2 regions of the Oxobacter pfennigii genome follow, and region 2 is predicted to be linked to the other one. Evidence: a T-box and tRNA genes for the amino acid it is inferred to sense, from the RefSeq annotation. Region 2 holds a T-box; the other holds one or more tRNA genes.

Region 1 (15,250 bases), on a different contig from region 2:
AGCATTTCCGAGCATGAAACTCTGCCTATTTTAAGCAACATTAAAAGATGGTCAAATCTGTCTTCCATCACATCAACTCCGCATTTTACCCTGCTATATTTATATTATGCGGGCAGGATAAAAATTGTGATTAAAAATAATTATATTTTTGTTATGTTTTATTTCCACAGTGGAGACGCGCTTATCTTCTTCAGATGAACTGCCTTCTATTCCTATTGAAGACTCAAAATCTAAAAACAACAATCTATCGATATTAGTTTCAGTGAGAACCTACTGTCTTAGCTGTTCTTTATTCATTTCGGGTTTATATTTTAGTATAGTATTAAAAGAATAATATAATAAATGAAAGGAAGGGATTATGAACTCTAAAAAAATAAGAACTATATTAAAACTTTTGATGTTCTAATAGCTATTGCCAGCATCATGGCTCTACTCTTTTATGAAGTTTACTGGCCTTCCGTCACATTTCTGATTATTGCCTTGATAGTGGAATACGTAAGTTTATTTTTAAATGTACGAAAATATCTGGACTCAAGAGCAAGGGGGTTAGTTTATCCTATCATACAAAATATGTTTCTAGTTTTTACCATTACAGTTGGGCTGATTCTCTACACAATGTTTTACTAAATGTGATCCAAAGAATTTTGCAGTTTTAGGTAAGCTATATTTGTTTTCTTAATGTGAATATATACGAAGACAAAAGCAAAATCGTGCAATAGAAAGACGGCTCCCAACTTTGGATGCCGCCCCCTATTTAGGGTATAAGTAGGCTATTAGGCCCAAATAAAAAAAGCCGTAGAAACGGCTTTTACTCTTCGGTTTTATCGGTATTTGTGCTCTCTTGAGGTGCTGTAAACAATATTGGCTTTAAGGGTGAAATAGTTGAAACTGCATGCTTATATATGAGTATTTGCTTGCCTTCGCTGTCGAGGATAATAGTGAAATTATCAAATCCTTTGACTTGGCCTTTTAATTGAAATCCATTCGTTAAATGTATAGTAACAGGTATATGACCTTTTCTTGACTGATTTAAGAAAACATCCTGTAAATTGTTATTTATTTTATTCATATTACCATCCTCCATAAGTGTAACACTTTATTTTATTTAATAATAGTTCTATATTTAGCTTAATTTTCCTGCAACGTGATGGGCAATATTTTGAACAATGCTATCGGTGTCCTCATATTCATCAACGTTGACCCAGTGTATTCGCTCTTCCCGCCTGAACCATGTCAGCTGGCGTTTTGCAAAATGCCTTGTGCTTTGTTTCAGTCTATAAACTGCCTCCTCAAAGGAATACTCCCCTTCAAGAAAAGAGATTATCTCTTTATATCCAAGCCCCTGCATGGAAGTCAGATCCTTTGTATATCCCATATCAAGCAAGGATTTTACTTCATTAACAAGACCCTTTTCAAGCATTATATCTACCCTTTTGTTTATCTTCTCATATAGCTTTTGCCTGTCGGATATTAAGCCTATCATACACAAGTCATAATCAATGGCTTTTTTTCTTGATCCAATTTGTACTTCCGTAATAGTTTTTCCTGTGTATTTATATACCTCAAGGGCTCTTATAATTCTCTTTAAGTCGTTTTCATGAAGGCGGTTAAAAGAGTCAATATCAACCGCTTTTAACATATTATGCACATAGGCATTTCCCTTTTCTTTAGCCATATCCAACAGTGAATTTCGATAATCCCAGTCGGATATGGTTTCGGTAAAATCCAGGGCATATGTAAGGGAATTTATATATAATCCGGTCCCTCCTGCCACTATGGGCAGCTTATTTGAACTTATCAAATCATCAATATGTTTTACTGCTTTTTCACGGAAAAGGGCTACGGAAAATTCCTCATCGGGATTTACCACATCTATAAGATGGTGTCTTACTCCGTCCATTTCTTTCGGTGTAGGTTTTGCAGTTCCTATATCCATATATTTATAAACCAGCATGGAATCTGCAGATATTATCTCGCTTTTAAATACCTTTGCCAGTTTTATGGATATCTCAGTCTTGCCGACTGCTGTTGGGCCTACAAGAATAAATAAAGGTTTTTTCATAGCATTGGCACCTACTGTATTCTTTTGAATTTCTTTTCCAGCTCATTTTGAGTTAATTTTATTATTACCGGCCTTCCGTGAGGGCAGGTATAGGGATTAGGCGTGAGCCTTAATTTATTTATAAGCCCTTCCATCTCTAATATGCTTAATTTATCATTGGCTTTTACAGCGCTTTTACAAGCCATGGTACACATCATACTATCGATTATTCCTTTGTTATTTCCTTCTTCTTCATTTAAAAGATCTACAAGCTCTAAAAATAGTTTTTTTAACTGGGGAACACCGAATATCATAGGTGCCGAACGCAGCATAACTGAATTATTGCCAAAAAACTCGAAGTCAAAACCTAACCTTGTTAAAATTTCCGGATTGTCCTTTATTGCTGCAACTTCTTTTAAGGTTAATTCCACCACAAAAGGAGCGATAAGCTGCTGTGATTGTATTACTCCCTTTTCAAAGGAGCTCTTATATCTTTCATACAATATTCTTTCATGAGCAGCGTGCTGGTCCACTATATAAAGACCGTCAGGACCCTGGGCAAGTATGTAGGTAAAATGGCACTGTCCTATTATTACGAGGGGCGGAAGAAGATTTTGAGGCGTATTATATGAGATTTCTTCATCCTCAAAAGCATTGACATTCATATCACTGTATACTTTGTCCTCCTTAAAGGCTTCATGATGCTTCTCTATTGGCTGTTCTTCAGTTACTGCAGCCTCTACCTTTGTATCTTCATTTCTTATATCATAAAAATCTCTTTGTTCCCTTACAGTAAAGGGATTGCTGTAATCATCCCTGATAAGCTGCTGTTGTTCTACTTTAAAAGAAGCTTCTTGTTTTTCCATCTGAGGTATCAATACCTCTCCTGCCAGGCCGTTTCTAACTGTATTGAATATGGCGCCAAAGACCTCTCTTTCATCCTGAAACCTTACTTCTGCTTTTGTAGGGTGAACATTTACATCCACAAGTTCAGGATGTATTGATATAAATAATATGCAAAATGCAAATTTATTTACGGTTAAAAAAGTCTTATATGCAGTGTCGACGGCAGTCGAGAACATTTTGTTCTTCACATACCTGTTGTTTATGAAAAACGTCTGAAAAGACCTGTTGGATCTTGCTGCACTGGGGCGCCCGATATAGCCTTTTATGGATAATATATTGCCTGTATAGGATACTGGAATAAGAGAATCATAAAATTCCCTTCCGTATATGGTCAATATTGTATTTTTAAGATCACCGTCTCCGGGAGTATTAAATATGTTTTTGCCATTATTTATATATTTAAAGGATATTTCAGGATGGGATAAAGCAAGCTTTAATACTGTGTCTGACACCAAAGCCGACTCTCTGGATTCCTTCTTTAAAAACTTTAACCTCGCCGGTGTATTGTAAAACAAATTTTTTACGATGATGCTCGTGCCGTTCGGGCAGCCTGTAGAATCCAAATACTTGCACTCGCCGCCTTCTAGTATGATTTTTGTGCCGTAATCCTTATCCCTTGGCTTGGTAATCATTTCAACCTGGGAAACAGCTGCTATGCTGGCTAAGGCTTCGCCGCGAAAGCCCAGGGTATTTATATTGTTCAAGTCATCTTCTTCGGCAATTTTGCTGGTGGCATGTCTTATAAAAGATTTCTCTGCATCCTCATAATCCATGCCTGTACCATTATCAGTGACTCTTAAATAAGTAATACCACCGTCTTTTATTTCAACGGTAATGGAGGTTGCATCGGCATCTATTGAATTTTCAACAAGTTCTTTTACTACGGATGAAGGTCTTTCTACCACCTCACCGGCAGCAATTTTATTTGATATATTTTCATTTAAAATATGGATGTTTCCCAAATTGTTTCACCACCTAACCTATTCACGTACTTTTTTAATAAGCTTATGTAATATATTCATAGCTTCTATAGGCGTAATGTTTAAAATATCTATATTTTTGATTTCTGTAACGATATCTTTTTCTTTATTACTGCTGAAGAAATCCAGCTGTTCTATATAAGTTTTATGAGCTTCAGCAGCGGCAGTCTCTTTCTTGACCTCTGAAAGTATTTCTATGCTTTTATTATTAATATCGTTCACTTCCAGCATATCTATAATTTCACGGGCTCTTTTAATTATTTCATCAGGAAGGCCGGCCAGCTTTGCAACCTGTATTCCATAGCTCTGGTCAGCTCCGCCTCTTATGATTTTCCGTAAAAATATTATGTCATCTCCATGCTCTTTTACAGATATGCAGTAATTCTTTATGCCTTCAATCTTGCCTTCTAACTCCGTCAATTCATGATAATGAGTGGCAAAAAGAGTCTTGGCCCCAATTTTTGACTGGCTGCTTATGTATTCAATAACCGCCCAGGCAATGCTTAAGCCATCGTAGGTGCTGGTTCCCCTGCCCACTTCGTCAAGGAGTATGAGGCTTTTATTTGTTGAGTTATTAAGTATGTTTGCAACTTCAGACATTTCCACCATAAAGGTGCTCTGACCGCTGGATAAGTCGTCGGATGCCCCTATCCTTGTAAATACCCTGTCAACAACGCCGATTGATGCAGAGCTTGCGGGAATGAAGGAACCTACCTGGGCCATTATAACAAGCAGGGCAACCTGTCTCATATATGTGCTCTTGCCTGCCATGTTAGGCCCTGTTATAATGGAAACCCTGTTATTAAGAATATCCAGATTTGTATCGTTTGGAACAAACATATTATTAGGCAAGGTCCTTTCTACAACGGGATGCCTGCCGTCCTTTATGTCTATTGTACCGTCATCGGTTATTACAGGCTTTATATAATCATTTTCCATGGCAACAGCTGCAAGGGAGCATAGTATGTCCAAATTAGCTATTGCCCAGGAGGTTCTCTGAAGTCTCTGTATGTTTTTCGATATACTTTCCCTTATTTTGCAGAAGATTTGATATTCCAGCTGTATAAGCTTTTCTTCTGCTCCTAAAATTGTGGATTCCATTTCCTTTAACTCAGGTGTTATGTATCTTTCGGCATTTGAAAGGGTTTGCTTTCTCATATACCTGCCTTCGGGCACCATATTCTTATTGGCATTGGTAATCTCAAGGTAGTATCCGAAGACCTTGTTATAGCCTACCTTTAAGGATTTTATTCCGGTAGCTTCCCTTTCCTTTGCTTCTAAGGCGGCTATCCAGTCCTTCCCTTCTTTTGATGCCCTTCTTAATTTATCAACTTCAGTATCATAGCCTTCCTTTATGATAAAGCCGTCTTTTACGGACAAAGGAGGGTTATCGATTATAGATTTTTCAATTAATTCATGTACATCAATTAGCTCATCTATATTACTGTAAATATCTCTTAAAATGTTGGTCTTTAAATCCTTTATGCCCTTTTTGATATCCGGCAAAACAGAAATTGACTGCTTTAATGATAATAAGTCCCTGGCATTTAGAGTGCCGTATACTATTTTGCCTATAAGCCTTTCAATATCATATATGCTGTTTAAATTATCTATTATATAATTTCTGACATAGATATCGCCGTATAATTCCTCTACAGCATCCAATCTGTACTGTATTTTTTCTTTTTGTATAAGAGGTTCTTCAATCCAGCGTCTAAGCATACGGGCACCCATGGCAGTTTCTGTTTTATCTAAGACCCATAAAAGAGAGCCTTTTTTAGTCTGATTTCTCATGGTTTCCGTAAGCTCTAAGTTTCTCCTGGTTGATATGTCCAGCATCATAAAATCATCGACGGTGTAAATTATAAGGTTGTTTATATGCCCTAAGCTTGTCTTTTGTGTTTCCTCAATATAACTTAACAAGGCGCCGCAGGCACACACTGCCGTTGTAATTTTGTCAGTTTTCCCCCAATTCTTAAACTGGGCTGATGCTTTATTAACGCAGGAATTATATTCAAAATTATCATCCTTATAGTGGGTCAATAAGGCATTGAACCTGTCGGATAAAATCTTAAGCAATTTGGTGTTTTCGGACAGTTCCATGTTATATATGATTTCCGAAGGAGTTAAACGGGCTGTTTCATCAATAATCTTTTGAGTATTTGAAGAATTGAATTCCGATGCGTGGAACTCCCCAGTGGAAACATCACAATAGGCGATTCCGTAAAAATCGCTGTTTTTATATATGCTCATGATATAATTGTTTTTCTTTTCATCCAGCATGCTGCTTTCAGTAACGGTTCCGGGAGTTACAACACGTATAATCTCCCTTTTTACGATGCCCTTAGCCAGTGCAGGGTCTTCTACCTGTTCGCAAATAGCTACCTTATAGCCCTTTGAAATGAGCCTTGAAACATATGATTCGGCAGCATGATAAGGAAGGCCGCACATAGGCGCCCTTTTATTAAGGCCGCAATCCCGGCCGGTCAACACCAATTCAAGCTCCTTTGAAGCTGTTTCGGCATCTTCAAAAAACATTTCATAAAAATCGCCTAATCTAAAAAATAGGATACAATCTTTATATTGCTCTTTTATATCCAAATATTGCTGCATCATGGGAGTAAGCTGCGGCATAAAAGTATCCTCCGTTTATACAGGTATTCCATTTAAGGACCAGGTTAAAGCTTCTGTAATCTTAACATTGATGACTCTTCCAATCAGGCTTTTATCGTCGGTATTTACATTTACAAGCTTTCCGGTATCCGTCCTGCCCATAAGCTTGCTTTCATAGTTTTTGCTTAAGCCCTCAATGAGAACTTTTACAATTTTATTCTCATAAGCCTTATTTTTCTTCAAACCGATAGAGTTCAATAAATCCACAAGCTTGTTGAATCTTTCATGCTTAATGTTTTCATCCACCTGCTCTTTTATATCATAGGCTGGCGTTCCAGGGCGGGGTGAATATAAAAATGTAAAGGCTGAGTCGAATTCCACCTGCTTTACTATATCCAGAGTCTCATTAAAGTCTTCTTCCGTTTCACCGGGAAAGCCTACGATAATATCCGTCGTTATTGATATACCGGGAACTTCTTTTTTCAGCCTTAAAGCCAAATCCAGATATTTTTCCTTTGTGTACTTTCTGTTCATGAGGTTTAAAATCCTGGTAGAACCGGATTGTATAGGAAGATGTATGTGCTTGCATACATTACATAAGTCCCTCATGGCATATATTAGGTTTTCGGATAAATCCTTAGGATGTGAAGTCATAAAACGTATGCGCTCTATTCCTTCAGTATTATTTAAAAGCTTTAAAAGTCCGGCAAAATCAATTTCTTCGCTTAAACCCCTGCCGTAGGAATTGACGTTTTGACCTAAAAGGGTTATTTCCTTATAACCAACTTGTGCCAGTTGACGTACTTCATCCACTATATCCTGAGGATTTCTGCTTTTTTCCCTTCCTCTTACATGGGGAACAATGCAATAGGTGCAGAAATTGTTGCAGCCATACATTATAGTTACAAGTGCTTTAACACTGCTCTCCCTTACGATTGGAACTCCTTCTACTATTTCATCGCTGCTTTCCAATACCTCTATTACGGTATTTTGCGACTGCATTGCATTATTTACAAGCTGAGGAAACTTATGAAGATTGTGCGTGCCAAATATGAGGCTTACAAAGGGATATTTTTTTCTTATATTCTCTGCTATATTTTCCTGCTGCATCATGCATCCGCATACGGCTATGACAAGATCGGGCTTTTTCTTTTTAAGCTGCTTTAATGCTCCTATATTGCCGTAAACCTTCAATTCCGCATTTTCTCTTACGCAGCATGTATTAAAGACTATTATATCAGCTTCTTTTTTATTATCGGTAACTTCATAACCCATGGCTTTTAACATTCCGGAGAGCTTTTCGGAATCCTCCTCATTCATCTGACAGCCCCAGGTCTCTATAAAATATTTCTTCAATTACAACACTCCTCATATTATGACAATTAAAAGAAGATAATGTATATTATACCATAAAATTTGCTCTGCAAATTTTATGTCCAATTGAATCCTTGCAGGATTCATTATACCTTAACAGCACAAAAATTTAAATGATAAAAGTTATTAATAGGATTATACCCTAAATGCCGGGGTTGTTTGTTCTTGATTCCTTTACATATTGATTCAGCTTCTTTAAATTTGCATTCCAAAGATATATAACAAAGGCTGCGAAAACAAACATGAGGTTATTTAACCCCGACATCAGTATGAAATTATATATACCGTGAAGCAGCACAGGCACGTAAAAGGATTTATTATAATTAAGAACCCTCGTGTTATCTGCATCTGCATATTTTGACAAGGAAAGGTAGTAGCCCATGGTAACTCCGAAGAGCATGTGGGCAGGTACTGCAAATATGCCCCTTGTCACCCCTGTGTATATAAAATTACTGGGTCCGAATATCACATACATTATATTTTCAATAGTAGCAAATCCCAAGGCTGAAAATACACAGTAAACTATTCCGTCCAGTTTTTCATTGTAGCTTTTATCTTTGAAAGCTATTTTTATAACTACCAGCCTCTTGAAATATTCTTCCGTCAATCCTGCAACTATAAAAGCAGTATAGGCGGCGGATGCTAATCCACTGAATATATTCAATTCCGCCAGTATCTTTTCGATAAAATATACGGGTATTACAGTCAAAGCGCCAAAAATAAAAAGCCTCGCAAGAAGATGTATAGGTTCCCTGTCATATCTGTCCTTCTGATAGATATAAATTATTAAAGCAATAGTCGGTGCCAGTGCAACAGCAATTGCCAACTCCATAAAATCACACTCCTTTAAGTATTAATTTATCCATAATTAAATACCTTAACTATGTAAATTAATACAAACATGTCAACCTTTAATATATAATTTTTTAAAAGAAAAGTACAGTAAAATTATCATTGATATTCAAGGGTTTTAAAGCCTTTTTAATTGCACACAATATAATAAAATGATATCATAAAATATAATGTTTATAAAATATGGTAATGAGATAAATAACCTGGAGGTATACTATGTTAAAGTTTTCAGAGAGAGCTATAAATATGCAGTCTTCGCCAATAAGAAAGCTTGCGCCTCTTGCCGCAGCAGCCAAAAAGAAAGGTAAAAAAGTATATCATCTGAATATAGGTCAGCCGGATATTCATACACCTAAGGAGTTTTTCGATGCTGTAAGCAATTTGGATATGGGTGTTTTAAGCTATGTTGACTCCCAGGGCATCCCTGAGGCAATAAATAGTTTCAGAAAATATTATACAAACTGGGATATACATTTTGAAGAAGATGAAGTCTATGTTACAAACGGAGGCAGCGAAGCTTTACTCTTTGCCATCCTCGCTGTGTGTGACTACGGTGATGACATTTTGATGCCCGAGCCCTTTTACACCAATTATAACAGCTTTACATCCATAGCAGGAGTAAATATCGTTTCTTTCCCCACCAAAGCTGAAGCAGGCTTTCACTTGCCCGTTAAGGATATCATAACAAAATCCATTACTAAAAAAACCAGAGCTATATTGTTATCAAACCCCGGAAACCCTACAGGAGTTGTTTATACCAAAGAGGAATTATATTTAGTAGCTGAAATTGCAAAAGAATATGATCTCTTTATAATAGCCGATGAAGTTTATAGGGAATTTGTATATGACGGCCTTAAATATACAAGCTTTATGCATTTGCCGGAAATTAAGGACAGGGTAATACTGATTGACAGTATATCAAAGAGATACAGCGCCTGCGGTGCAAGGATTGGTTTAATGGCAACAAAAAACAGAGAATTATTGCCTTTGTTTTTAAAGTTATGTCAATCAAGGCTTTGTGCTTCTGCTCTGGATCAGATTGGTGCTGCAGCCCTTATAAATACGCCAAAGGAATATTTCGCTGAGGTTCTAGAAGAATATCAGGCTAGAAGAGATGTGGTTTATAATGCTTTAAGCAATATGAAAGGCGTTATATGCCAGAAACCAACAGGGGCATTTTATGTTGTTGCAAAGCTCCCCGTTGAAAACGCCGAAGATTACGTAAAATTCCTTCTGACGGATTTTGATGTGGATAACGAAACTGTTATGCTGGCCCCTGCAGAAGGCTTCTACTCAACAGAAGGTTTAGGAAAAGATGAAGTGAGAATCTCTTACTGCTTAAACTGTGAAGATTTAAAGAAAGCCATGAACGTTATAGAAAAAGGCCTTGAAGCCTTTAATAAATAAGAGCCCGCACGCTATAACAATCAGAGATTGCTAGCTGGCCCCGGGAACCTATGTTTGTGCAATAATAAAAATTTAGGAGCTGCTTTTGCGGCTCCTTTATAATTACGCTTTAAGTCTGGTCCATATTTACCAATATCTCATCTTTAATTTTACACAACCCGTTATTATAATGCCGGCACATGGTGCAATTAATGTTCTTTTCATCGCTGGTGGTGCCTGTCAAATTGCCCTCAGGCGAAAAATGGGAGCATTGCTGTGCGATTGCATTCATTTGTTCATAACTGTCCATGAAAAGTCACTTCCTTTAAGATTATTTTTCCTCATAACGGTGAAAATAATCACTTTTTTTAAAAGAAACTGACCTTTGAACTATTATAATTATATAAATACATGCCTAAGGAGCCTATTTTTGAAAAGCCTGTCTTTCTGTAAAGCCTTAAAGCTTTTTTATTTGATGAATCGACCGTAACGTAGGCTTCATTGAAATCCTTTCTCTTTATGAAATTAAGAGTGTGATTCAAAAGGAGCTTGGACAGTCCCAAACCTCGGTATTTGGTTATAATGCCGAAATTAACTATGTAAGGCTTGGTGTCGGGATGATTTTCGTATATAACCTGTGCATAACCTGCTATTTCATCATTATATTTAAGGAATATGCAGCCCTCTTCTAAAAAATAAATCTGTTTTTGTTCATGGAGTACATCCTCTATATTGAAGTCTTTATGGCCCTTTGCTCCTTTAAAAAGGTCATTTTGAATCCACATTCGAGTATACTCATCCCTGCCTTTTTTAAAGGTTTTAAAGCTTACATTGTCTGTAACGGGTACCCTTTTATAGCCATTCAAAAATATTTTCATATCGTAAATTTCCTGATCCATACTTAGATTAAGCTTGTCTGAAATTTCAAAATAGGGCTTGCTTTTATCTAAAAAAATCTGAGCGGTTTTATATTTCTTAAACAAAAAGCCTTTGTTTATGGATTCCAAAAGATAGGTGTAATTGGCTTTATTGCAGTAATTCTTTTCAATGAATATATCTTCTATATGCACTCTGTCTTTAATGCTGCTATCATCGATATCTTTATATAGAATGTATCCTTTTATTTTTTGGGATATCTTTAATAGCTTTATTTTTAATTTATTATTGCTTAATATGTCAGAATTAGCTCTTGTATTGCCATGTGCCATTGAATACAGTCTGTTAAAACTGTCGGTATAATTATCATTGTATTTTTCGACCTTTACCATAATCAATACCGCCTTTAATAAAATGAAACTTAAGTAAAATTGGGCTTTTTGCCAATAAGCAAATTATTAAAAATATTTATAAAATACCTGTTGACTATGTCATATTATAGCTGTATAATCATATTTGTTGTCGCTCATATGAGCTGCATAGCCGTAATATGTTATTTTTAATAATATATTATAACTAATGTGGCCCCTTGGTCAAGCGGTTAAGACACCGCCCTTTCACGGCGGTAACAGGGGTTCGAGTCCCCTAGGGGTCACCAATTTAATAAGGGCCTTTAGCTCAGTTGGTTAGAGCAACCGGCTCATAACCGGTTGGTCCGGGGTTCGAGTCCCTGAAGGCCCACCATTTTAGGCCAGATAGCTCAGTCGGTAGAGCAGTGGACTGAAAATCCACGTGTCGTTGGTTCGATTCCGACTCTGGCCACCAGAAAAAACCGCTAATAGCGGTTTTTTCAATTATATTCATCCTTATGGACGAGCGATATTCACTGACGCGAATGATATTGAACATGACGATAATATTCGCCGGGACGAATAAGGCTAATATAAATATCATCCTGCATCAGCAGAATATAATTACGCGCTATGTAATGGCACTGTAATATCATTTGCGAAACTAATATCATCTAACTCCCCTACCCCCTTTAAATTCCAGAGAGATTATTTAAAAAACATTATTGACTTATCAAATGAATTAATATATAATAAGTTTTGTCGTCAAACGAGGGCCTTTAGCTCAGTTGGTTAGAGCAACCGGCTCATAACCGGTTGGTCCGGGGTTCGAGTCCCTGAAGGCCCACCATTTGCTGGCATAGCTCAACAGGCAGAGCAGCTGACTTGTAATCAGCAGGTTGTTGGTTCAATTCCGACTGCCAGCTCCACACCACTAAATTTAATAAACATATTTTATGGAGGGATTCCCGAGTGGCCAAAGGGGGCAGACTGTAAATCTGTTATCGGACGATTTCGATGGTTCGAATCCATCTCCCTCCACCAGAAAAAACCGCTATTAGCGGTTTTTTTCAATTATATTCGTCCTGACGACGAGCGATATTCACCAGCATGAATGATATTGCCGATAGCAATGATATTCGCTGCCACGAATAAGACGAATATAATATAATTCTGCTTCACTATGAAGAAGTTTATAAGAATTTACAGCAAAATGCGTAGTACTTCGTAGATTATTAATATCATCTGTTAGAGCCGCTAAAAATAGCGCAAAAGCATAATCACCTGTACTCCCCCGCCCACTTTCTTACCTCTAGACACTTCTCATATGGCAATACCCATGTTTTAACCTCTTTTCCATCGTTATAGGCCAATGCCAGCTTATATTCCGTCTCTCCTCTCGTAATGCTCCAATCCTTGTGATTATAAAAAAGAAGCTTGTGATATGTATTGTCTTTCATTTCTATATTAATTGTAAAATGGATGGGATACTTCCAATCATAGGTCGGAAGGCTTTCTTCATTTATAATAAGTCTACCGTTGGAGCTGTTTATAATACAGCTTCAGCCAGATACAAATGCCGCCTGCACTTGATATTGAACAGCTAAAGGCAGCAAGCTTCGTTGATAAGAAAGAAAATCTAATACTTTATGGACTCGTGGGTACCGGCAAGTCGCATCTTGCAACTGCAATAGGAGTTGCAGCCTGCAGCAGCGGCAAGAGAGTGAGATTCTTCCGCACAGCATCATTGGTGAACCAACTTAGTGAATCCAAAGCAAAAGGTGAGCTGAAACGCTTCATGAAACTAATCGAGAAAACGGACCTATTGATATGTGATGAATGGGGTTATATACCCTTTGAAAAGGAAGGATCACAATTACTATTCCAAGTAATATCGGAATGCTATGAGAGAAGAAGCGTCATCATTACAACGAATTTAGAATTCAGCAAGTGGAATGGTATTTTCTATGACGAAAAGCTGACAAGCGCTATTATTGACAGGCTGGTTCATCACAGCCATCTGCTGGTTTATACAGGCCCAAGTCATAGGTTAACACACTCAACCATGAAATCCCAGTAATGGAAATGGGGTGCTCGGAAAATTAAGTTCCGGAATGTATGGAAAGGTACTTGCCAAAAACAATTAAAAGCTTCTCCTTCTTAAGCTTTGATATGACAGACATCACCCTATCCTCCCCTGTTTTGGTTTATGTCCTGAATAAAATATTATCCATTGGTATTCGGCAGATAATAAAGTTTGAACTCGGAATACCTTGGTACACCAATTATAAAATTTAGGTTGAATAATAAATGTACAAAGTAGCCAAGTTTATAAGTGAAATTAACCCTCCTCAGGAATTAAAAAAAGGCTTGTGTTATCAGCAAAGCCTTTTTATATATAATGTAATTATTTTTTTAAAATTATGAATTTGAAGATATGAATTTTGTGTGTTTCTTTAAGTACTTTTACAGACTTGACGCTTTTACTGAAACCGGCTGGTCAAAAAGGCCTCTTTTAACTTCAGTAGCTGTCATATGCTTGGCGTTGAACTTCTCAGTCAAGTAGTTGCATGCATCCCAAGGATTAATCCTGTCACCGCAGGTGAAAACGTCAACTGCAGCATAGCCTAGCTCAGGCCAAGTATGAATGGTAAGATGTGATTCTGATATTACGACAACCCCGCTTACCCCTTGTGGACTAAATTTATGAAACGCAACTTCACGTACTTCAGCACCTGCTTCCAAAGCTGAATCTACCATAATCCTCTCAATCAATTCCCTGTCGTTAAGTGTTTGTGGATTACATCCATAAATTTCTGCCAAAATATGACGGCCCAAAGTGTTCATCGTATTATCTTTGCCTCCTTTTCCAGACTATAGTAATAATTTATTAATTTTCAATAAGCTAATTCTATCAGAAACATGGAAAAAGTCAATACATTACATCAAAAATTTTACTTACCTTAAATAAAGTCATTCTAACTCGGTATTTCTCATTTTTACTCTGCTTTTTATCCAAAGTTATTAATATTTCAGGAATAATATATATTATGCCAAAGTATAAAAATGTTGAATACAAAATAAGACAATGAAAAATTCACTGTCTTATTTTATCAATTTAGTTTTAAAACTTAAAAATTATTCGCTTACTTTGCTGTCAATAACGTCCTGGATGGTTGTTTGAACTTCTTCTTTTGCTGCTTCTTCGAAAACTTCTACATCAACATTTTCGGTTTCTGCTGCATCTTTGATGCTAAGGCTCAATCTCTTGTTCTCTGCATTAATTTCGATTATCTTTGCAGTAACTGTCTCCCCTACCTTTAAGGCATCTTCCACTTTGTTTATTCTCTTATCGCTTATATTTGATATATGAACCAAACCGTCAAGGCCGGGCTCTATTTCAATGAAAGCTCCGAAGGAAGCTATTCTTACAACTTTGCCTGTAACAATATCCCCTATTTTAAATTTGCTGTCAATATCGCCCCAGGGTTCTGACAAGGTCTTTTTAAGGCTTAAGGATATGCGCTCCTTGTCTTTGTCAACGGAGAGAACATAAACTTCAACGGAATCTCCCTCTTTAACCACTTCGGATGGATGTTTTACCCTTCCCCAAGACAGCTCTGAAATATGGATAAGGCCGTCAACGCCGCCTAAATCAACAAAGGCACCAAAATCAGTAATTCTTATAACTTTGCCTGATATCACCTGACCAGCTTCAAGGTTTTCAAACAATGCTTTCTTTTTGTTTTTGATTTCCTCTCCTAAAACAGCTTTTCTTGAACCGATTACCCTTCTCTTTTCAGGATTGTATTCAGAGATTATGATATCAAATTCCTGTTTTAAGTATTGAGACATATCCTCAACATATCTTA
Region 2 (15,250 bases):
AGATTAATAATAACAAAGTACCTAGATATTTTTTACTTAGTATCCTACTATTTTTAAATAATATTCCACGGCGGCATCAAAGCTTAATAGCTTTAATGCCGCTATAAAGTGAACATAATCAAAAAGGAATATTTTTAATGTTTAATAATGTAGGGAGGAAAGAAGATTTTTTTATCGAATAATAGACCATAAAGATGTTATATTGAGATTTGGATTACGTACATAGATATTTATAAAAAAATCAGATGAGGTGGTTATATGTCTGAATATCATTCCAAGATTGAATCTAAGGAAATGACGGAGCTTTTTGAGGCAATACTTTTGCTTGAAAATATTGAAGAGTGCTATAGATTTTTTGAAGATATAGGTACAATAAACGAGCTGCAATCCCTTGCACAAAGGCTGGAAGTCGCAAAGATGCTCAATGAAAAAAAGACCTACATAGAAATTGCAGAAAAAACCGGGGCAAGCACAGCCACCATAAGCAGGGTAAACAGGTGCCTTCAGTACGGTGCCGACGGATATAATCTTATACTAAAGCGCATTAAAGAGAAGTAATACCCCAAAGGTATTACTTTTTCTATTTCAAATTTATTTTTTATAAAAGCTAAAAAAATATTTTTACAAAAATTGAAACTTTTTCAAATAAAAACTGTCTTATATAGTAAGATAAAGAAATCCGAAATTTATTTAATAATATAAAGATAAGTTTTCTTTGATTGTACATAATAGCAGAAATTTTTGAAGATATAGGTAGCATAAACAAGCTGCGCCTTTACACAAAGGTTGGAAAGCGGTAAAAACGCTCAATGAAAAAAAGACTTACATAGAAATTACAGAAAAGACAGGTGCAAGCTAAGCAATCATAAGTAGAGTTATCAGGAGACTTCAGCCTGATAGCTATAATCTTATACTTAGATACATAAGGAGAAATAATATCAGTTCCCTTATCAGTGTATGTTATGATAAACTGCGTGTTATATAATAAATACAATGTAATTTGATTTATACTAACTCTTAATGATTGGAGAGATATTTATGGAAAATCGCAAACAAGTTAATATTATACTTTCTATTGCTTATTTGTTTACGGTAATCACATGCATATTTTTATTTATAAGCAGATCTATGGAAAATATATATTATAGTGTATATCTTGGGCAAGACAGAATTGGAAATGCAATTAAAGCATTTTTATTTAGTAATATAATAATGATTATTGCTGCAAGCATAATCACTATTATATTAAGAGTTAAAATAAAAAAATCAAATCAAATAGACTATTTTGACATCAAAGAAAAAGAGCAGATTCATTTAATAACAGGTATTTTAGTGGTAATACAGGGACTAACTAATTTATCATATTTGTTGCCGAGTTTTATTACTCGGGCTTTAGGGCTAATTAAATCACAACCGCAGGATGTGCGCAATATATTAATGCTTAGAAATGCCATAATAGGAGATTCAATTTCTGTAATAATAATTTTATGCCAATTATTTTTGGGAATTTATTTAGTAAAATATATTAAAAAGAAGCAAACTGATATTGCTATGTTAAGGAGTGTATTATTATATACGGTAATCACAAGTATATTTTCACTTTTTGATAGGTTAAGTGTTTTAATTTCTGGACTTGGAGATGAAGTAAGGGTATTTTCCATTAATAATATATTATGGGCTGTAATTATAGTAATATCAATTATAATGTTAATTCTAAAAATTAGAAAATCAAATCAAACCGGTTATTTAAGCATATTAGAAAATGGAGATATTTGCATGGCAGCGGGTGTACTTATAATTGTACATGGATTGCTGAATTTATCGACTGATCTACAGTATATTATTATTCATATGATAGCATTTTTGCAGACACCAATTATTAAATCACAGCTTAGCGAAATTATAGTACAATATATAATTTCCATGGTAATAACTTTAGTCCAGATAGTTTTAGGATTTTATTTGGCAAAGTACTATAAAAAAAAGAAAAATTAAATTATATTTTAGATTATTTAAAACAATTCTAAAATATAGTGGAAGTAAATCTAGTTTATAACACAAGAATATACTTTTTATATTTCTGTAAATAGAATCAGAAGATTAGGTAAACTTCTACTTTCATAAAAGTAAGCTTTTGGGGGATATAGCCCAATTATATATAAAATTATCTTTCTAAACCAAAATCACAATTATGCAAAATAATCCATAGGAAATCAATAATTCCTTGAAAAGCTGCCTTCGCAAATGAGATCTACACCTTAGGGATCACTTGTCGAAGGAAAAATTAAAGGAAGGAGGTCAAATAATTCTACTAATCCCGTAATGCCAAAATATAAAATAAAAAAGAAAAAGAGAATAAGGAAGTACGCATCATTTGGACAAGCATAAAAATATGATTAGCCTAAATTATAGGAGGTATTAAAATGAAAAAAATTATATCTATTATCATGACAATAATTTTTTTGACTTCTACTTCTGTAGCTTTCGCTAAGGATAATAAAGAACAAAATGATAAAAATAGTATTCAAATGAAAAGGCATGAAGAGTTTAGGAAAATTTTTCCTGAAGAATTTGAAATAATAGAACGATATGCAGAAGAGAGGGCTCAAGAAGGAGAAACAAATGATAATCTGCCTTTGAGCAAAGAAGATGAAGTAATCATTGATGTGGAAAAGACAATAGGTTATGATTACTACCATTTAATTGCCTTTAGCAGTGGTGTTGTATATGAATGTGCAGTAAAAGGCGGTACATATTATTATGGAACGAATTACTATGAAAGAGATGATGCTATAGCATATGCTCAAATGTATCCTGATTTAATGAATATAGCCATTGGTCACACTATGGAAATAGAAATATCATATACCGTAAGATTAAATAATAATGATTATTTTACAGAAAATGAACTTGGAAGCCAGGAATTTACACAGAACCAGTACATAGAAGAAGAATCATTTTATGAGACGAGCAGCAAAGATGCTTTTTTAAAATGGAGATATGATGGAAGAGTCGGTGATTACAATGGCAATTTTATATACAACCCGTTTAGGATGACAGTTACCCTTGGAGATGACGCGGTTAGTGTAGATGTCAAATTAATGTAAAATCAAGCATATTATGATGAATATATAAAAGGTGAAAACGTTTAGATTTAGTTTAGCAGAAGCATCAAACAGGTACTGCTTCAGTGAAATTTGACATTTTCCTTTCTGATAATCATTAGTCAGATTACGGTTTTGGATACTTAGAAGTGAATAAATTAGGGTTAGTTGAAGAATTTGGTTTTAAAGTAGCATATGGACATACTTCACTCTCAACGAGTCCGGGTGTTCAATATCCATGGGGTATAGGATTTGGTTTTACAAGCAATACTGAAGAGGTAGCCTATTATATGGATCATGTGTATTATAGTGATTATAATTAGTCACAGCTATATGATAATAGAAGCTGTCCTGTAAAGACAGCTTCTATTATCAGTGTAAATTAATAGTTTGCTAAATATCTTTATTTAAGTAATATAAAGAATAGGTGAATTTTATGAAGAGAAATATTTTTGTAGCATTTGTTATTTTTACAGTTTTATTTATTATATCCGGATGCACTGAAGAAATTGTCAGTATTGATATGGAATATATTAAGGTGGAAGAATCAAGCAGCATAATAAAAAATTGGACTGAAGGATTTCAAGATAATCCTGGTGTTTACTTAGGAAAAATCTCAAAATCAGATCAAGTAGAAGAATATTATTTACTTGTAAATAATCAAAAAATAACCGGAGAGACTATTAAGCCACATGGAAATAGCGGCTTAGAAATTATTGCTCATGAAAGTGAAAATGCTTCAACAAAAATATCTATAATAAAAATCACAACTAAGAATAAATTGGCTCAATATATAATTCTTAATGGAAAAAAGTACGATAACTCTACAATTCAAAAAATTGATAATAATAGCTGACCGGAATATTGATATGCTATTATTATCAATAAAAAATTTCCTTATTTAAAATAAGGAAATTTTTTTATAATACTCATGGGAATAATTTTGATAAATTATAATCTGAGGTACATAGTGATTGTAAATTTATATTACCTTGTTTAATGTAATCGTATTATTAAATGATATAATATAATCTAACAGCTTGGTCTGTATATTTTAAGAGGGACCAATCCAGAATAAACTTCTGAATTGAATATGAGTAACGCCAATATAAGAGAGGTCCGGATGATATGGAAGATAAAATGACGGCTGAACAAAAACTTGCAAGGCTTTTAATTGCACTAAGAGCAATAAGACCCTTTTACAGTGCAATATTTGAAGTAATGAAGAAAAGGAAAACTGAAAATATAGATACTATAGGGGTTACAATAAATGAAATTTTATATAATGAAAAGTATGTAGAAAATACATCTTTTGAAGAACTGCTGTTTTATGTACTGCATGAGTTGGTGCATACGGGATTGATGCATGTTGCAAGAAAAGAGTCTAGAAACTTAAGTCTATGGCAAGTTGCCTGTGATTTATATACTAACTCAGTATTATCAAAGGAATTGGGCTTCAGAAGGCTTGGAACAATTATAAATGCCAACGGATATAAAATAGAAATACCTGCAGGTATTTATTATTGTTCATCCATAGACACTGATGAAGAGTACGTTGAGCAGATATATGAAGAGTTTGACAGACAGGCAAAAGAAAATGGATATTATAACGGAGGTACAAAGAAGTTTCATTTCACATACAAAGGAAAAGCAGACCCTAAAATCGATAATTTCGTTTTCAGCTCCGATGGCTACGATATATTTGAAGTTGATATAGGGGTCGGTAATGTCAGTATAGACCTTATAGATACCTCCGGCAATTCCATGCAGAAGAAACAAGAAGCCGGTAAATTGCTTTCTGACGCAGTGACAAGATACAATATGCGAAGCAGTTCTATGGGAGACAGTCCGGGGGCTTTAGAAATCTTGGCGGGTAATATGTTAAAGTCAGAAGTAGACTGGAGAAGTATTGTAAGAAAGTACTTAATAAAGGGTACAACATATGATATGTCTTATATGAATCCGGATAAAAGGATGTTGTATCAAAAAATCATATACCCCGGAAAATCCATAGAAGACAATGAATTAAAAGGGGTAAAGGTTTGTTTTGATGTTTCAGGTTCCATAATAGATGAAGACATAGAGTACTACTACGGACAGGTACACAGTTTGCTGAAGCAGTTTAAAGTAGAAGCAGAATTGATATATTGGAACAGTATAATACAGTCTAAAGGAAATTTTAAAAATTATAAAGAAATGAAAAAGGTTGCAGTTTATGGTGGGGGAGGAACAAACCCGGGAGTACTTTTTGAATATTTTAACAGTAAAGAGTGTAAGATCAAGCCATTTTTAACGTTAATATTTACTGACGGTCACTTTTATACACAATTCGCCAATGCCCCTATCAGAAAAAAATACAAGGACACCATATGGATTATGACAAAGGGCTATAATAAGGATTTTGTGCCGCCCTTTGGAAAACGAGTAACAGCAAAGTATAAATAACTTTTATGGAGAATATTATGGATGAAAACATATTAAATATGATGTACTCTAAGTATGATATAATAAACCAGGTCATGGTCGGCATAACCACAGAGCCGAAAGACTGGAGAACTCACATTATAGACATAATGTATGAGGATAAAATACTTACATTTAAAGGAGTAAGTTATAGTATATGCGACAACAGATTTATAATTATTTTTTTAAGCGGCGGGTCTGACTCTATAGATGTATTTGATACAAATACAAAGAAGCTGTTAAGCAAATCGATGCCTAAAGGAACAAAAATAGAAAATTTTAGTACAAATAAAATATTGATGGCTAATGTGAAAAATACATCTCATAATCCCATACACTTTACTTATGTAATAACAGATAATTTTGAAGCAGTTAAAAGAGAATTCTTTAACTTACAAGAGCATTCATCCGATGATAATTTTTATTACATTAAGGATCATAGACAAGAAGGGATAGAATCCTATAAGATAAATCGAATAACCGGAGAAATAGAATAGGTTTTTAACGGAGGAGAAAAACTTGGACAACAGCAGCAGGAATATTCCCATAGTCACAGTAGAACAGTTTACAAAGATAATTGAGATGCAATACAAGGAAGGTTTAATGAGACCTATATTCGGATTAGGCAGGGGTGGTATAGGCAAGACTGAGAGTATAATAGACCTGGCTATTAAGATGGGTATAGGCCATATAGATATAAGGCTTTTAATGTATAATGAGGGAGACTTAAAAGGTATTCCCTATCCTAATGAAAACCACACATTCACAATCTGGCTCCAGAACAATATACTGCCTCGGATAGAAAGAGACGGAGAAAGAGGTTTTTTGGTATTGGATGAAATAACTTCCGTACCTAAAAGTATAAGGACGGCGGCATATCAATTATTAAACGAGCGTAAGCTGGGCGAGTATATACTTCCAAAAGGCTGGATGGTTATATGCTTAGGCAACGGGGAAGACGACGGCGGAGATTATCAGGGGATGGAAGGGAACTTTTTAAACAGGTGCTCCGTATTAAATGTTGTACAAACAGTGGAATCCTGGAAAACCTGGGCAATGAGAAGTGATATAAATTACCTGGTTACAGGATATGTATCCTGGAGAGAGTCGGATTTGCATACCTATGATCCAAACAGCGAATCCGAGCTTTTATTCGCATCTCCCAGGTCATGGAAGGCTGTGTCGGATATTTTAAACAGGAATGAGTATGATGAAAATGATCCTATATTAAATGCCAGGATACTTTCAAATTTAGGTACACGGGTAGGTCATCAATTTATAGCATACTGTAAATATAAAAACAGCATAGTACATCCTGACGATATAATAGAAGGAAAACCGGTGCGTGATGTGGGAGACAATCTGGAAATTCTGTTTATGACCATGCAAAGTCTTATAAAAGTTATGTCGGATTTAATAAGTACAGATAAGAAAAACCATGGAGACATAACAAAAGGCACCATGCAAAAATGCGCTAACGGAATAAGATGGATACTAAGCTTAAAGGCACTGGAGCATAAAACAATGGGGCTTAAAGACTTTATATCAACCCATGGACAAATTGTGAGAAAAATGATTGTGAATCCCGAATTCAGTGTAATGTGCCCTGAATTATCAGAGTTTGCAAAGAATAACTCCATATTATTCAAGCGGCAGTAGTGCTAATTTACTGGTATCTGATTGCAAAGAGCTCATCGGCCCAAAACCGTCCTGGTTTTGATGGCCGCGCTTGCCGTCCATGGCTCGCTTTACGCTTCTTTGCAATCAGATACCCATCAATAGTTCATTATTATATAGGAGGGTATTATGTTAGATTTAGCATCATTAAATAAGGAACAAAGAGAAGCAGTACTGACGACAGACGGGCCTCTTTTAATACTGGCCGGGGCAGGAAGCGGAAAGACGCGGGTGCTTACATACAGGATTGCCCATCTTATATTGGATAAAAATGAATATCCCGGCAGCATCATGGCCATAACCTTTACAAACAAGGCGGCAGGTGAAATGAAGGAAAGGATACACAGGCTTATAGGTGAAGTTACCAATGAGATGTGGATTGGTACATTTCACTCTATTTGCATGAGGATTTTAAGAAGGGATATAGATAAAATAGGCTATAAAAGGAATTTTGTTATATATGACAGCAGCGATCAGCAGACTCTATTGAGAAGATGCATGAAGGAGCTTAACATTGATGATAAAATATATCCTCAGAAATGGGTTCAGGAAAGCATAAGCAAGGCTAAAAATGAGCTTATATATCCCGATAAATATCTGGAGGGAAAGGAATATGATTTCAGAGCAAAGAAGGTATATGAAATATACTCTCTATATCAAAAAAAGCTGATGGAAAACAACGCACTGGACTTTGACGATATAATAATGAAGACAATCCACCTCTTTAATTTTGACGGCGGCATACTTGATTATTATCAGCACAAGTTCAAATACATCCATGTTGATGAATATCAGGATACAAACTATGCCCAGTACCGGCTTATACATCATCTTTCTGCCAGAAGCCACAACTTATGCGTCGTGGGTGATGATGATCAGAGTATATACGGCTGGAGAGGCGCGGATATAAGAAACATACTGGAATTTGAAAAGGATTATTCCAATGCTAAAATAATAAAGCTGGAGCAAAACTACAGGTCCACCACCAGCATTTTAAAAGCTGCCAATGGCGTTATAAGAAACAACAGAGGCAGAAAGTCAAAGGAATTATGGACAGAGAAAAAACAAGGCGAAAAAATAACCATATATGAAGCAATGACAGAGCACGAAGAAGCACAATTCATTGCCCGAAAGATATTAAAGGGGATTGATGAAGGCGACAGTTACAATGATTATGCCGTTCTTTACAGGACAAATGCCCAATCCAGGGTAATTGAAGAAAGCTTCATGAAGCATCAGATTCCTTACAAAGTAGTGGGAGGAAAGAAGTTCTACGAGAGAAAGGAAATAAAGGATATAATCGCCTATCTAAGGGTTATAAATAATCCCGTCGATAATGTTTCATTGGAGAGAATTATAAATGTTCCTAAAAGAAATATAGGGGCTGCATCTTATGAAAAGCTTGAAAATTATGCTTCGAGTATGGGAATAAGCGTAATGGAGGCTGTAAATACCGTTGATAATATTGAAGGTCTTTCTTCTCGCGCCGTTACATCCATTAAAAAATTCTCAAAGCTTATGGAAACCTATATAGGCAGCGTCGAGGAGTATTCGGTAACGGCCTTGATAAAGGATATACTTGATATCACAGGCTATGTCAAAGAGCTTGAGGATTCCGGAGAGGTGGAGGATGAATCAAGGATTGAAAATCTCCAGGAATTTATATCAGTTGCCCAGGAATTTGAAAAAACCAGCGAGGACAAATCTCTGAATGCATTTTTGGAAGGCATTGCCCTGGTAGCCGATATTGATACTGTGGATGAAAATGAAAGAGCTGTTATAATAATGACCTTTCACAGCGCAAAAGGATTGGAATTTCCCGTTGTGTTCATGGCAGGAATGGAGCAGGGCATTTTCCCTCATATGCAATCCTTTGAGGATGAAGAGGAAATGGAGGAAGAAAGGCGCCTTTGCTATGTAGGTATGACCCGGGCGATGAAAAAGCTCTATTTATCTTATGCCTATCAGAGGACCATATACGGAAGAACCCAGTTTAACTCAGTGTCAGATTTCTTGGATGAAATTCCTAAAGACTGCATAGAAGGTCTGGAAGAAAGAACAAAGCCGGAAGTTAAGAAGCAGACTATCGCAGAAAAGATAATAAATAAAATGCCGGTTTTAACTCCTAAAGAGACAAAAATTATAAATTCGGGAGATACTATAAAGATAGGCCAGAAAATATCCCATAAAAAATGGGGCATGGGTCTTATCGTTGCTGTTGATAAAAAGGACGATGATTTTGAAATCACCGTTGCCTTTGACAGCCAGGGTATAAAAAGGCTGTCGGCTAAATATGCCCCCATAGAATTCGTGGGCTGAAGACAGTTCGAATGCCTTATCACTTGACACATGAATTAAGGAGTTGCCATATGGATATAGAAAAAAAGATTGAAAAGTTAAGGGAAGAAATCAATTACCATAATCATAGATATCATGTTTTAGATAATCCGGAAATAGATGATTACGATTACGATATGCTGCTAAGGGAGTTAAAAAAACTTGAGGAAGAGCATCCGGAGCTTGTTACTCCGGACTCACCTACTCAAAGGGTAGGTGCAACGCCTTTGAAGGAATTTGAACAGGTGGTACATACAGTACCATTGCAGAGCCTTCAGGATGTATTCAGCTTTGAAGAGTTAAGAGATTGGGATACAAGAGTCAGAAATGGTTTGGACGAAGCTCCGGAATATGTTGTGGAGTTAAAGATTGACGGTTTATCAGTAGCCCTTTTATATGAAAACGGTCAGTTTGCAAGGGGGGCAACAAGGGGAGACGGCGTAACGGGTGAAGATGTTACATTAAATCTTAAAACCATAAAGAGCATTCCTCTTAAAATTAAGGATACAAATTTACTGGAAGTCAGGGGAGAAGTATACATCCCTAAAAAAGGCTTTCAGGAGCTGAATGAAAAAAGAGAAGAAGAAGGGCAGCCTTTGTTTGCCAACCCAAGAAACGCTGCAGCAGGATCGTTGCGGCAGCTAGACCCTAAAATTACCGCCGGAAGGCCCCTGGATATATTTATATTCAATGTTCAAAGATACGGGGGTGAAGCCTTTCAAACCCATATTGAAAGCCTTGAAGCATTAAATAGCTTGGGCTTTAAGGTAAGCCCCAAAAGAATAGTCTGTAAAACTATCGAGGAAGTATATGATATTGTAAATGAAATAGGCGAATCAAGAGGGGATATTCCCTTCGAAATTGACGGCGTTGTTGTTAAGGTGAATTCTTTATCACAAAGAGAAATTTTAGGAACCACCGCCAAAACGCCGCGCTGGGCAGCGGCTTTTAAATATCCCGCGGAGAGGAAAAAAACAAAGCTTACAAATATTATAATAAATGTGGGAAGAACCGGCGCCTTGACTCCCATGGCAATATTGGAACCCGTTCGTATCGCAGGTTCCACGGTATCAAAAACCACTCTGCACAATGAAGACTATATAAAGGAAAAGGACATAAGAATAGGAGATTATGTTGTAATTCAAAAAGCCGGAGATGTAATTCCCGAAGTGGTTGAGTCTTTAAAACAAGAGCGGGATGGCAGCGAAGTAATTTTTGAAATGCCAAAGCTATGTCCCGATTGTAATGCCCCAGTTATAAGGGAAGAAGGGGAAGCGGCTGTAAGATGTACAAATGTTGCCTGTCCTGCGCAGCAGAGAAGGGCAATACAGCATTTTGTATCAAGAGACGCCATGAATATAGACGGTATGGGGCCCCAAATTATTGCCCTCTTATTGGATAACGGCCTTATACATGACGCGGCAGATATATACTATCTTAAGTTTGAGGACATGGTTAATTTAGAGAGAATGGGTGAAAAGTCCGTAACAAACCTGTTAAACTCCATTGATAAGACCCGTGAAAACGATCTTGAAAGACTGATTAATGCATTGGGCATCCGTTATGTAGGTCAAAAAGCAGGCAAGAACCTTGCAAAACATTTTGGTTCCATGGATAATTTGATGACTGCGTCAAAGGAAGAGCTTCTTATGGTAGAAGAAATAGGTACTAAAATGGCGGAGACCATTTATGATTTCTTCATTAACGACAGGAACAGGCAGTTTATAGAAAAGCTGAAGGCCGCCGGTGTCAACATGGCATCAAAAGCTTCAGCATCTGATAAGCCCCAAGTTTTTGCAGGACTAACCTTTGTGCTCACAGGCACCCTTTCAAAGTTTAAAAGAGAGGAAGCCTCAAGGATAATTGAGGAATTCGGCGGCAAGGTTTCCGGCAGCGTCTCCAAAAAGACATCTTACGTCTTGGCTGGTGAGGACGCAGGAAGCAAGCTTACAAAAGCAAGAGAACTCGGTGTGAATGTAATAAGTGAGGATGAGTTCGAGAAAATGACGAATGATTTCAATAATGGTTAGCCATTGAAATCATTATGACATACAATTTGCGAAGCAAATTGTATGAAAAATGAAGCAGATACTGCATTAAATAAGGGATAAAAGCCTTTTTTACAAATATATTGACAAATGATTTTTGAAATCATATAATTTATAAGAAATGCAATGATAGGGAAGAGTAGGTATATCTTCAAAATACAGCGAGCCGTGTTGGTGGAAGGCGGCATGAGAGGATTCATCGAAAATCACCCTTAAGCTGCAGGCCGAATTAAGTAAGTGCTGCCGGGAATTCCTGCCGTTAACAGGAAACAGTATATAAGTACTGTAATTGAGATGGGCTTTTATGCCAAATCAGGTGGTACCGCGAATTTACCCTTCGTCCTGTTATAGAGACGAGGGGTTTTGTTTTGATTTCATATATTATGGATAATATTAAAGGAAGAAATTAATTTTAATTGCCATAATGCAAAATTTATATATGTCAGGAGGAATTTTCGATGTATAAGAAGGTTTCATCTTCTTTGAATTTTATTAATATGGAAGAAGAGATACTCAAGTATTGGGAAGAAAACCAGATATTTAAGAAAAGCCGGGAACAGGAAGGCAATGGTGAATATTTTACCTTCTATGACGGGCCGCCCACAGCTAACGGAAAGCCCCATATAGGCCATGTTCTTACCAGGGTTATCAAGGATTTGATTCCGAGATACAAAGTAATGAAGGGGTATAAGGTTTTGCGAAAGGCAGGCTGGGATACCCACGGACTTCCCGTTGAACTGGAAGTTGAAAAGCAGCTTGGAATTTCCGGTAAGCCTCAGATAGAAGAATACGGTGTTGAGGATTTTATCAAGAAATGCAAAGACAGCGTATTTACCTATGCCAGTGAGTGGAAAGATATGAGCGACAGGGTAGGTTTCTGGGTGGACATGGATGATCCATATGTAACTTACCATGATAATTATATAGAATCCGAATGGTGGGCATTAAAGCAGATATGGGATAAAGGCCTTTTATACAAAGGACACAAGGTAGTGCCCTACTGCCCAAGGTGCGGGACCGCATTATCCAGCCACGAAGTAGCACAAGGTTATAAGGATGTCCTGGATTCCTCCATATATGTAAAATTCCGTGTAAAGGGTCAAGCTGAAACTTACTTTTTGGTGTGGACCACAACTCCTTGGACACTGCCCAGCAACGTGGCATTGGCAGTCAATAAAAACGAAAACTATGTAAAAGCGGAATATATGGGCCAGACATTGATACTTGCTGAAGCAAGGCTCTCTCTTTTAGGAGAGGAAGGAAAGGTTCTAGAAACATTTAAGGGTGACAAGCTTCTAGGGATAGAATATGAACCCCTCTTTGACTTTGCGAAGCCGGATAAAAAAGCATACTATGTAGTTGCAGGTGATTTTGTAACCTTATCCGACGGTTCGGGAATAGTTCATATGGCTCCTGCCTTTGGTGAGGATGACTATAATGTAGGCAAGCAGAACGATCTGCCCTTTATACAGCTTGTTGATACCCAGGGTAAATTCAAAGAGGAAGTTACTCCCTGGAAGGGACAGTTTGTAAAGGATGCGGATAAATCCATAACAAATGATTTGGATAACAGAGGCTTGTTATTCAAGGAAGAAAAGCACGAGCACTCATACCCTTTCTGCTGGAGATGTGATACACCGCTTCTTTATTACGCAAGGGATACCTGGTTTGTAAGGACTACAGCCATAAAGGAAAATCTTTTAAGAAACAACGACACAATAAACTGGCTTCCAGACAACATAAAAAAAGGAAGGTTTGGTAACTTCCTTGAAAATGTTATAGACTGGGGCATAAGCAGGGAAAGGTACTGGGGAACCCCTCTTAATATATGGACCTGCGGCTGCGGACACAAGGAATGCATAGGAAGCAAACAGGAGCTTAAGGAAAAGGGTATAAATGTACCTGAAAATATTGAGCTTCATAAGCCCTATATAGACGAAGTAAAGCTTAAATGCCCCCAGTGCGGCGGCGAAATGACCAGGGTAACTGAGGTTATAGACTGTTGGTTTGACTCTGGCTCCATGCCTTTTGCACAATGGCACTACCCCTTCGAAAATAAGGAAAAGTTCGAAAACATGTTCCCGGCTCAGTTCATAAGCGAAGCTGTTGACCAGACAAGAGGGTGGTTCTATACTCTTCATGTTATATCAACACTTTTATTTGACAAGGCTGCTTTTGAAAACTGTATAGTATTAGGCCACGTTCAGGATAAAAACGGCCAGAAGATGTCAAAGCACAAGGGTAACGTATTAGACCCATGGACTGTTTTAAATAAAGAAGGCGCTGACGCAACAAGATGGTATTTCTTCGCCGGCTCCGCTCCATGGCTGCCTTCAAGATTCTATGAAGATGCAGTTATAGAATATCAGAGGAAATTCATGGGAACTTTGTGGAACGTGTATGCCTTCTATGTTCTATACGCTGAAATCGACAGCTTTAATCCTTATGATTACAAGTTTAAGCCAAGCGAGAACATAATGGATAAATGGATAATATCCAAGCTTAATTCCGTTATAAAGACAGTTGATAATTACCTTAACAATTACAGGATAACAGAAGCTGCAAGGGCTTTATCCGAGTTTGTTGACGAGCTCTCCAACTGGTATGTAAGGAGAAACAGGGCCAGGTTCTGGCAGAGCGAAATGACCGACGACAAGGTTGCAGCCTATATGACTCTATATAATATCCTTGATAAGTTTATAAAGCTGGCAGCACCTTTTGTACCCTTTATAACTGAGGAAATATATCAGAATATAGTTAGGAGTACGGACAAAAATGCACCCGAGAGCATTCATTTATGCAAATATCCTGAATTTGATGAATCACTTATAGATACAGAATTGGAAAATGATATGGATGTTGCATACAAAATAGTGCAGTTGGGCAGGGCAGCGAGAAATGATGCCAACATCAAAAACAGGCAGCCATTGTCCCGCATGATAATAAACTTTAAAAATGCAAAACTTCCGGAATACTACATCGGCATAGTAAATGACGAACTGAATATAAAAGATGTTCAATTCAGCGATAGCATCGACGAATATGTAGAATATGGATTTAAAATCAATTTCCCTGTGTTAGGACCTAAATTCGGCAAACTGGTGCCTAAAATAGGAGAGGCTTTAAAAAGTGCATCTCCTCTTGAAGCTTCAAAGAAGTTCAAGAGCGAGGGCGAGCTTAAAATCACCGTTTCAGGTGAGGATGTAACTCTTACAACCGATGATGTGGAAGTTGTCATGAAGGGCAAGGAGGGCTATGCTTTCCAGACCAACGGACATATATCAGTAGTCCTGGATAAGGCATTAACTGAAGAGCTTATAAACGAGGGTTATATAAGAGAAATAATAAGCAAGATACAGAACATGAGAAAGGATTCGGGCTTTGAGGTATCCGACAGGATAGAATTCCATTATTATGGAAATGAAAAATTAAAGGTTGTAATTGAGTCAAATGCTGACTTTATCATGGCAGAAACCTTGTCTGACAAAGTAGCTGAAGAAAATAAAACAGAGCTTAAATACACCGAATGGAACATAAACGGCGAGAAATTAAACATGTCTGTATCAAAAATATAATTGTATAAAAAAGACAGTTTTTCGGGAAATTAATAGGAGGTAGCTG

The links. The T-box of region 2 lies ahead of ileS (isoleucine--tRNA ligase). A T-box ahead of a tRNA ligase gene usually reads a tRNA of that ligase, here a tRNA-Ile.
Region 1: it has a tRNA-Ile gene. The T-box ahead of ileS (isoleucine--tRNA ligase) is inferred to sense a tRNA for this amino acid. The anticodon was not compared.

What each region holds. Positions count from the first base shown of each region.
Region 1 is NZ_LKET01000028.1:6,547-21,796, forward strand. Features, by position in the region: gene OXPF_RS06525 (AAA family ATPase) at 1-68, opposite strand, end outside; gene hfq (RNA chaperone Hfq) at 809-1,069, opposite strand; gene miaA (tRNA (adenosine(37)-N6)-dimethylallyltransferase MiaA) at 1,124-2,062, opposite strand; gene mutL (DNA mismatch repair endonuclease MutL) at 2,074-3,909, opposite strand; gene mutS (DNA mismatch repair protein MutS) at 3,928-6,561, opposite strand; gene miaB (tRNA (N6-isopentenyl adenosine(37)-C2)-methylthiotransferase MiaB) at 6,577-7,896, opposite strand; gene OXPF_RS06555 (PrsW family intramembrane metalloprotease) at 8,057-8,746, opposite strand; gene OXPF_RS06560 (pyridoxal phosphate-dependent aminotransferase) at 8,983-10,173, shown strand; gene OXPF_RS06565 (hypothetical protein) at 10,283-10,462, opposite strand; gene OXPF_RS06570 (GNAT family N-acetyltransferase) at 10,521-11,420, opposite strand; tRNA gene OXPF_RS06575 (tRNA-Glu) at 11,612-11,686, shown strand; tRNA gene OXPF_RS06580 (tRNA-Ile) at 11,696-11,772, shown strand; tRNA gene OXPF_RS06585 (tRNA-Phe) at 11,778-11,853, shown strand; tRNA gene OXPF_RS06590 (tRNA-Ile) at 12,152-12,228, shown strand; tRNA gene OXPF_RS06595 (tRNA-Thr) at 12,232-12,307, shown strand; tRNA gene OXPF_RS06600 (tRNA-Tyr) at 12,337-12,422, shown strand; gene OXPF_RS22390 (hypothetical protein) at 12,659-12,838, opposite strand; partial or broken gene istB (IS21-like element helper ATPase IstB) at 12,946-13,458, shown strand; gene speD (adenosylmethionine decarboxylase) at 13,845-14,225, opposite strand; gene OXPF_RS06620 (bifunctional 4-hydroxy-3-methylbut-2-enyl diphosphate reductase/30S ribosomal protein S1) at 14,517-15,250, opposite strand, start outside.
Region 2 is NZ_LKET01000016.1:77,359-92,608, forward strand. Features, by position in the region: gene OXPF_RS02005 (YerC/YecD family TrpR-related protein) at 259-558, shown strand; gene OXPF_RS02010 (hypothetical protein) at 1,039-1,995, shown strand; gene OXPF_RS02015 (hypothetical protein) at 2,424-3,107, shown strand; gene OXPF_RS02020 (hypothetical protein) at 3,541-3,960, shown strand; gene OXPF_RS02025 (DUF2201 family putative metallopeptidase) at 4,233-5,549, shown strand; gene OXPF_RS02030 (hypothetical protein) at 5,567-6,064, shown strand; gene OXPF_RS02035 (hypothetical protein) at 6,087-7,226, shown strand; gene pcrA (DNA helicase PcrA) at 7,374-9,563, shown strand; gene ligA (NAD-dependent DNA ligase LigA) at 9,614-11,611, shown strand; T-box leader at 11,747-11,977, shown strand; gene ileS (isoleucine--tRNA ligase) at 12,088-15,204, shown strand.